One region of the Paraburkholderia dipogonis genome, then DNA from elsewhere that is predicted to be linked to it. Evidence: riboswitches for the same ligand, from Rfam matches in the RefSeq annotation. Region 1 holds a riboswitch; the other holds the start of a gene.
The links. Region 1 has a riboswitch for manganese ahead of ACFSNN_RS26435 (sodium:calcium antiporter). Riboswitches for the same ligand answer to the same signal wherever they lie in the genome.

Region 2: another riboswitch for manganese. It lies ahead of mntP (manganese efflux pump MntP); the one in region 1 lies ahead of ACFSNN_RS26435 (sodium:calcium antiporter).

What each region holds. Positions count from the first base shown of each region.
Region 1 is NZ_JBHUFR010000021.1:162,181-166,389, reverse strand. It holds gene ACFSNN_RS26440 (HAD family hydrolase) at 70-1,137, shown strand; gene ACFSNN_RS26435 (sodium:calcium antiporter) at 1,208-2,218, opposite strand; yybP-ykoY riboswitch at 2,319-2,490, opposite strand; gene ACFSNN_RS26430 (outer membrane protein) at 2,585-3,148, opposite strand; tRNA gene ACFSNN_RS26425 (tRNA-Arg) at 3,492-3,567, opposite strand; gene ACFSNN_RS26420 (c-type cytochrome) at 3,842-4,209, shown strand, end outside.
Region 2 is NZ_JBHUFR010000001.1:409,183-413,391, reverse strand. It holds gene ACFSNN_RS01695 (potassium transporter Kup) at 31-1,956, opposite strand; yybP-ykoY riboswitch at 2,341-2,507, shown strand; gene mntP (manganese efflux pump MntP) at 2,517-3,086, shown strand; gene ppnP (pyrimidine/purine nucleoside phosphorylase) at 3,248-3,568, shown strand; gene ACFSNN_RS01680 (bifunctional diguanylate cyclase/phosphodiesterase) at 3,694-4,209, opposite strand, start outside.

The DNA of each region.
Region 1 (4,209 bases):
CAATTACCGCTTTGGCCCATTAGACTGGCGCTCGCTTGAATTCGACCCACCGCTTTCGATGAGGCTTTCATGATTCGCGCGCTGCACCGGTACTGCATTGCCTTCACCGTTATCCTTCTTTCTGCCTGCTCGGTGACGCCCCGGCAGGACGGCGTGTCGCAGACCGGCGCATCGGCGGCCGCCGCGTTGGCGTCATGGAACGACACGAAGACCACACGGTCGATCGTCGACTTCGTGACGCTGGTGACGACGCCAGAGTCCAAGGATTTCATCCCGCGTGCCGACCGGATCGCTGTATTCGATAACGACGGCACGCTGTGGCCGGAGCAGCCCGCTCCGGTCCAACTAGTGTTCGCGCTGCAACGCGTGAAGACGGTGGCCGCAAGGCATCCGGAATGGAAGCGCCAGGAGCCGTTCCGCTCGATCCTCAAAGGCAATCTCAGGAATGTGGCGGCAAGCGGCGACGCCGGCTCGATGCGGGTGTTGGCCGCGGCCCACGCCGGCATGACGGGCGATCAGTTCGCCGCGCTCGTGCACGAATGGTTCGATTCCGCGAGCGACCCGCGCTTCAACCGGCCTTATGCCGATCTCGCGTATCAGCCCATGCTCGAGTTGCTTGCCTATCTGCGCGCGAATGGCTTCAAGACCTATCTGGTGACGGGCGGCGACGTCGAGTTTGTCCGCGACGTGGCGCAGCGCATGTATGGCATTCCGCCCGAGCAGGTGATCGGCAGCACCGTCAAGTACCGGTACGGCCAGAGTAACGGCGCGGTTTCGCTGACGCGTCTCGCGCAGGTCGACACGTTGCTCGACGGCTCGGCCAAACCGCTGGCCATCGATCGTGTGATCGGCAGGCGTCCGGTGATCGCGTTCGGCAACGCGGATGGCGACGCGCCGATGCTCGAATGGACCTCGGCAGGCGACGGCCCGCGGCTCGCCGCGCTCGTGCATCACACGGACGCGCAGCGCGAATACGCATACGACCGCGCAGCGAAGAGCGGCAAGCTCGACAAAGGTCTGGACGAAGCCGCCGCGAAAGGCTGGCTGGTCGTCGATATGAAAGATGACTGGAGAACCGTGTTCAAGCCGGACGGCGCGACAGCGGCCGCAACGGCGACGACGACCCGGGCAAACTGAGCGTGAAACGCGGAAGGCCGTTGGACAAGCGGCCTTCCGCGACTGTTTTCACCTGTGGCCGGCGGTTCGTCTAGCGGCTCAGCGTAATCGCCAGATACGTGACATAGAGCACCCCGCAAACCAGCAATGCCCACACCGGCACGCCGCGCTCACGCACATTGACCCGCAGCCACGCCGCGGCGACGAGCGTGACTACGATGCCGGTCACCACTTCGATACGCGGCACCCACGGCGTCAGCAGAATGCCGATCGCGGGCAGCAGGGTGCCCTGAAACACCATCGCGCCGGTGATGTTGCCGAACGCCAGCGTGTCCTTGCCGCGGCGAATCCACAGAATGCTGTTGACCTTCTCGGGCAGTTCGGTGGCGATCGGAATGATCAGCAGCGAGAGCAGCAGCGGCGACACGCCGAGCGCCTGCGACACGCCGCGCACACCATGGATGAAGCCTTCCGCGCCCCACACCAGCAACGCGACGGCCAGCGCCAATTGCACCACGATGGTCGCGAGGTTGGTCGGCACGCCGAGGCGCGCGATCAGCATCTTGCCCGGCGCTTCAGTGCCGTGGCCGGCATCGACCAATTCATTCGATGCGCGGAAGGTCATCACCACATAGGTGACGTACACGCCGACCAGCGCCAGGCTGAAGAGCGCGCGCACGATCATCTGCTCATGCGGCACGTACATCGCGGCCGCGGCCAACACGAACGCACACAGGAAATAGTTCAGGTCGCGCGTGAAGCCCGTGCGCTCCGGCGCGACCCAGCCGCGCGCGCCCCGCGAGCCGAGAATCGCGAGCGTCATGAGGAAGGTGGAGAGGGTGGAAAGCATCAGCGGCGCACCGAGAATCGCGCCGACGCCGATCTCCTGATTGACCGCGCTATCCGTCGTGCCGCTGGCGATCGCGAGCAGCGGCACGAGCGTCTCGGGCAACGCGGTGCCGACGGCGGCGAATAGTGAACCCGTCACGCCTTCGGAAATCTTGAGACGTTCACCCAGATGCTCGAGTGCATTGGTGAAGAGCTCAGCCGCCACCAGAATGACGACGAGCATGATGGCAAGTTCGAGCAGGAGGCCGGTCATGCGCGGCACTCCGCAATCAAGCAGACGCGGCGGCGCGGCGGACGGGGAGTAGGGGAAACTGGCAAGTTACGACGATGTTTCACAGGGCGGCTCCGCGGTCGGACGTCGATGACAAACCAATGACGCACCGCCGCCCGTCCGACCAGAACGAGGCAGTGCGTCAATGGTCTCGCCAAACCGACCCGGTCGAACGCGCCATGACCCGCAGGCCAAGTATGTTGACGCGCTCTCCTTCAATGGATGAAGGAAGGCTACTCCCCAGTGACCGAGGGATTCTAACGGCAGGGGGGCGCTTTCAACAACCTTGTTGCGGTGAAGGTGGTTGTTCGGGCTAATCGGTTAGCCAGTGGGCGCGAGTTTAGCGCGTTAGTTGAAGTGATATTGCACGCCGATTGTGAAACTGTTGTTTGTTCTTCGGGTGCCGTCGTGATTGCTGGTATCGGTTGTCCATTCGCCTAGCGCGCTCATGTGTTTTGCAAACTTATATTCGACGCCTAAACCCCAGTGAAGGCGTGTGTCCGGCTTGTCCATTGTCAATCCAACACGTATGTACGGCATACACTGATTGAATGGCATGCCAAGTTTCGCATCGATTCCGCCATCTTTAGAAGTTGTCGAGCCGTGATGCAGATCGGCAAAAACTTCAGCGCCTGCCACGAAGCGGTCGACATCGAAGTTGTATCCCGCTGTAAACCCCGGAAAAACCGTGGTATGCGATGCTTTATTGACGGCGCCTGAGGCATCGGAGGTATTCACGCCCAACTTGAAACCCACATAGGGGCCGGCAAACTCGCTTGCGCCCGTTTGAGGAGCCGCCGATTGCGCGTGGACGAGATTGGATAGCATCATGATCGATGCGGTTAAAATCAGCCGGGTTATTTTGTACATGACCTGCAATAAAACGATTGGCGCGCGAATGGATCGCGACACGTTATTAATCAGTGAAGCGATCTAGAAATGCCGCTCCGGGAATATTCACGCGCGATAGAAATTGCATGATCAAAACATGCTAATTAAGGGGATAGGATGGGGCTATGCGAAATGTCCGCATGGAGACCTTCAAACGTCCGATTCTTAATTTGTGGCACAAATAAAGAGGGACGTTTTCGGACGAATCTGTAAAGGACATGCGAGCGTACGAAAGGCGTCGCCAAAGGACTGTTTGCGGGAATGCGGGGACCTTAGGCGGCACTCGTGCGAACACGACAGGGCCGTAAAAAACAAAAGGGCTTGGCGCACATTGCGTAAGCCCTTGAGCGAGATCGATTCTTTATGGTGCGCCCGGCTGGGATCGAACCAGCAACCCCTGCCTTCGGAGGGCAGTACTCTATCCATTGAGCTACGGGCGCTTCAACACGAAAGCGCGGCACCAGAACGGATGCGACGCCAAAGCGAGACCGAAAGGATACCCGGTTTCCGCCATACCGTCCACCGGACGGCCTGAATGGCGGCCTTCGCGGTGTTTCGCACAACCCGCGCGATGCGGGTAAACGCCTGCTGAACACCGCGCCGCGCCCCTCGCCGCCGTCGAAATGTTCCGTCTATAATCGTCCGTGGCTGATTAAAGAACAAGAAGTTGCCGTCACGCTGTACCGCTCACATACCCACGGAGACGAGACAAGCATGAGCGAAGCACCACACGGAGCCCCGATCAAAACCCCCGGGCAGCTCATCGCCGCGATCATCGCCAGTTTTGCGGTACCGATCGTCATCATCGTTCTGCTGGTGATCTACGTCGACAATTCGACGCGCACCGGCGCCGGCACCGACTCTCTCTCCGAAGCCGAGGTCACCGCCCGCATCAAGCCATTTGCCCAGGTCGACATTCGCGACGCCAACGCGCCGCGCGTCTACAAGAGCGGCGAGGAAGTCTATAAGGCGGTGTGCTCCGCGTGTCACGCGTCGGGCGCGGCAGGCGCGCCGAAATTCACCAATACCGCCGACTGGGCACCGCGCATCGCGCAGGGCTTCGACACGCTGCTGCACACGGC
Region 2 (4,209 bases), on a different contig from region 1:
AAAGCTTTTGCTCGCGTTCTTAGGCAATCCTCAAATCTCCACCCGCGCCCCCAACTCGATCACTCGATTGGCCGGCAGCTTCAGATAAGCCGCGACGTTCCCCACGTTATGCAACATGACCGAGAACAAACGCTCTCGCCACATCGCCATGCCGCTATCACGAGTTGGCACGAGAGTCGCGCGGCTCAGAAAGTAGGAAGTCTCCGCCGGCTCGAATGACAAACCGTACGTTTTGCAAACTTCAAGTGCGCGCGGCAGATCGACTTCATCCATAAAGCCATACGTGATTGTGACCTGGTAGCATTCCGAATCGAGTGGATGCACGCTCACGCGCTCACTGGCGGGCACCCACGGTATCTCTTCGTTGTTGACCGTCACGAACACCACCCGTTTGTGCAGCACGCGGTTATGCATCAGATTGTTGATCAACGAATGCGGTACACCATCAGGATCCGGAGAAAGAAAGATCGCCGTGCCACCGCAACGAATCGGCGATTCCTTCAGCAGTGTCGCGAGATAAGGCTTGAGCGGCGTCGTCCCGGCTCTCACGCGCGCTTCGGCACGCATCATCTCCCAGCCTTTTCCCCAGGTTGCCATGATTGTGTAGATGATCAGTCCGACCAGAAGCGGGAACCATCCGCCTTCCATCAGCTTCAGCAGATTCGCGGAGAAAAATGCCGCGTCGATCATGAAGAAGAAGCCGGTCGCGAACACGCATAGAAACCAGTTGTAGTGCCACGCATAGCGAATGACGAAGAACGTCAGGATGGTCGTGATCAGCATCGTGCCGGTCACCGCGATACCGTACGCGGAGCCGAGCGCCGTGGATGACCCGAAGCCGACCACCGCTGCCACGACGGCAGCCAATAACGTCCAGTTGATGCCCGGCACGTAGATTTGCCCCATCTCCCTTTCGGATGTATAGACGACATTCATGCGCGGAAGAAAGCCGAGTTGCATCGCCTGCTTGGTCATCGAATACGTACCCGAGATAACGGCTTGCGACGCGATCACAGTCGCGACCGTCGAGAGCACGATCATCGGATACAGCGCCCATTCCGGAAACATTTTGTAGAACGGATTTTGCAGTGCGCCCGGATCGGCAAGCAGCAACGCGCCCTGCCCCAGATAGTTCAGCGCGAGTGCTGGAAATACGAGGCCGAACCACGTCAGCCGGATCGGCTTCGCGCCGAAATGTCCCATGTCGGCATATAGCGCTTCCGCGCCGGTCAACGACAGAACGACCGCGCCCAAAGCAACGAACGCAAGCCACCGATGATGCAGGCAGAACGCCAGCCCCGTGAGCGGATTGAGCGCGACGAGAATCGCGGGCGCCCGCATCATGTTGACGACACCCACCACGGCAAGCACGACAAACCAGAGCACCATCACCGGTCCGAACACGATGCCGATACCGGCCGTGCCATGCTTCTGCATCAGGAACAGCGTGACCAGCGCAACCAGCGTCACGGGAATCACACAGGTTTTAAGGAACGGCGCGGCCACTTCGAGACCTTCTACCGCGCTCAGCACCGAGATCGCCGGCGTAATCACACTGTCGCCGTAAAAGAGCGCCGCGCCCATGATGCCGATGCCCAGCAACGTGTGGCGCAAGCGCGGCCGCGCGGAAACCGACGACGCGGCGAGCGCCAGCAGCGCCATGATCCCGCCCTCGCCGTGATTGTTCGCGCGAAGAATCAACGTGACGTATTTGAGCGAGACGACGACGATCAGCGACCAGACGATCAGCGACACAATGCCGACCACATCCAGCGCGTTGAGCGACAGCCCGTTGACTGGATTGAACACCGTCTGCAGCGTGTACAGCGGGCTGGTGCCGATGTCGCCGTACACCACACCTAATGCTGCAAGCGCGAGTGCGGGCATCGCCGGGCGATGATGCCCGCGCCCGCCGGAATGGCCCGCATCGGGCGCGGCGGATACTGACTGGCTCATGTCTCGCTCCAGTTTCGCGTTCTCGCGATGCAACATACGGCTTGGGCCGCTGCGCGTGCGGAACCGCTTCATGCTTTTATCAGGCCTCGTTTTTCGAGGAGTCGCCTGCGCCCCAATAGTCAGCATCGCGGAAGCAACTTTCGTACAAGAAACGTGCGTCCCATCTTTGATGCTTTATGCGCCTTCTTATTGTTCTGATGTTTGCGTACCCGCCTTTCGCGGACGTGACTGTCTTTTTTCCGAAAGGCCGGTGTGCCGCTAATTCAACATATACCATCGGCCGTTTGCCACGCTACTGATACATGAAGTAGTGATCGATTTATTTCTCGGGCAGACATGCAGGACGCAAGCACCATTACATCAGCCTTTCGACATGGTATGCTCGCACCTGTCTTTGGGGAGTAGCCGGCTTCTACCCAGAAGCGCCTGCATCAACATTCTCGGTCGCGCAGACCGTGGTGCAGGTAGCCCTTTGGTTGGCAAGACCATCGACACACCACGCGACCGGTCGGGCGCGGCGGTGTGTCGCGGTTTTCCGCCCGACCACGAGCCCTCCTCTCATGAATCCTGTCGCAACGCTGTTCCTTGCTTTTGCCATGTCCACCGACGCCTTCGCGGCCGCGATCGGCAAAGGCGCCACGCTCAATCGTCCTCATTGGCGCGAGGCGGTCAGAACAGGGCTCATCTTCGGCGTCATCGAAGCACTCACGCCCCTGGTCGGATGGTTTCTCGGCAAAGCCGCGGCGCAATACGTCTCGGCATGGGATCACTGGATCGCGTTTTCGCTGCTGTTGGTCCTGGGCGCCCGCATGATTTTCAACAGCTTTAACACCAAGGAAATCGAGGAAACGAAGCCGTCGGCTCATTCGTTCTGGTTGCTGGCGCTAACCGGCTTTGCCACGAGTATTGATGCGATGGCGGTCGGTGCGGGCCTCGCTTTCGTGGACGTCAACATCTATTCCACGGCCGCTGCGATCGGTCTCGCCACCATGGCGATGGTCACGATCGGTGTGATGCTCGGCCGTGTCATCGGGCACGTGGCGGGCAGGCGCGCGGAACTGGCGGGCGGCATCGTGCTGATCGGCATTGGCAGCACGATCCTGGCTGAGCATCTGAAGGTCTTCGGCTAGACGGTGTTTGACTGCGGCCCGCAGATCTCCATTTCTTTCGGCGCGATCGGCGTCTGACGCCACCGGCCGCCTGTATGATGGCGGCTCCGCGTCCGACCCGAAGGTCCGACCTGAAGTCCACGCAAACGCCTCCATTCACGACAACCCAGAGGAAGATTGGCATGACGGCCGCAACGCAATTCGATCAGGTTTCCATTGTTAAACGAGCCAACGTCTATTTCGACGGCAAGTGCGTCTCGCACACCGTTCTGTTCGCCGACGGCACGCGCAAAACGCTTGGCGTGATCCTGCCGGGCGCGCTCAACTTCGGCACCGACGCGCCTGAACTCATGGAAGTGCAGGCCGGCCAATGCCGCATCCGCCTCGAAGGCAGCGACGAGTGGAAGACGTATGGTGCGGGCGAGTCGTTCTCGGTGCCCGGGAAAAGCCGCTTCGATATCGACGTGATCGAAACACTCGACTACGTCTGCAGCTATCTGTAAAACGCGTCGCATTGCACGACGTTGGAATGACGCGCTCTAAATCCCGCGTATAAAAGCGCGGGCTTTTCATAAAGAACGCACGTGGATTGCAGCAGCGCTACGTCACCGGCGGCACGCCACGTGTCTCATGTTCGCTCAGCCACGCATTGACGTGTCTCTACATTGTTCAACAGCGCCTCAAAATCCTCGATAGGAAGCGGGCGGCAGAAATAATAGCCCTGATACGCGTAGCATCCCGCTGCCGCGAGGAAATCCCGCTGAGCCTCCGTTTCGACGCCTTCGGCGATCACACCCAAACCGAGGCTGCGCGCAAGCGCCACGATAGTTCTGGCAATCACGGCGTCGTTGGAATCGACCAGGACGTCGCGCACAAATGAGCGGTCGATCTTCAGTTGATCCAAAGGCAGGCGCTTCAAATAGGACAGCGACGAATAGCCGATGCCGAAATCGTCGAGTGCAAAGACGATGCCTTTCGCTTTCAGTGCACTCATCTTCTCGATGATGTCTTGCACATTGTCGACCAGCACGCTTTCCGTCAGCTCCAGTTTTAACCTGTCGGGCCGCGCGCCGGTGCGACCGATAATCGTCAACACGTTGTCCACGAAATCGGCTTCGCGGAACTGCTGGACGCTGACATTGAC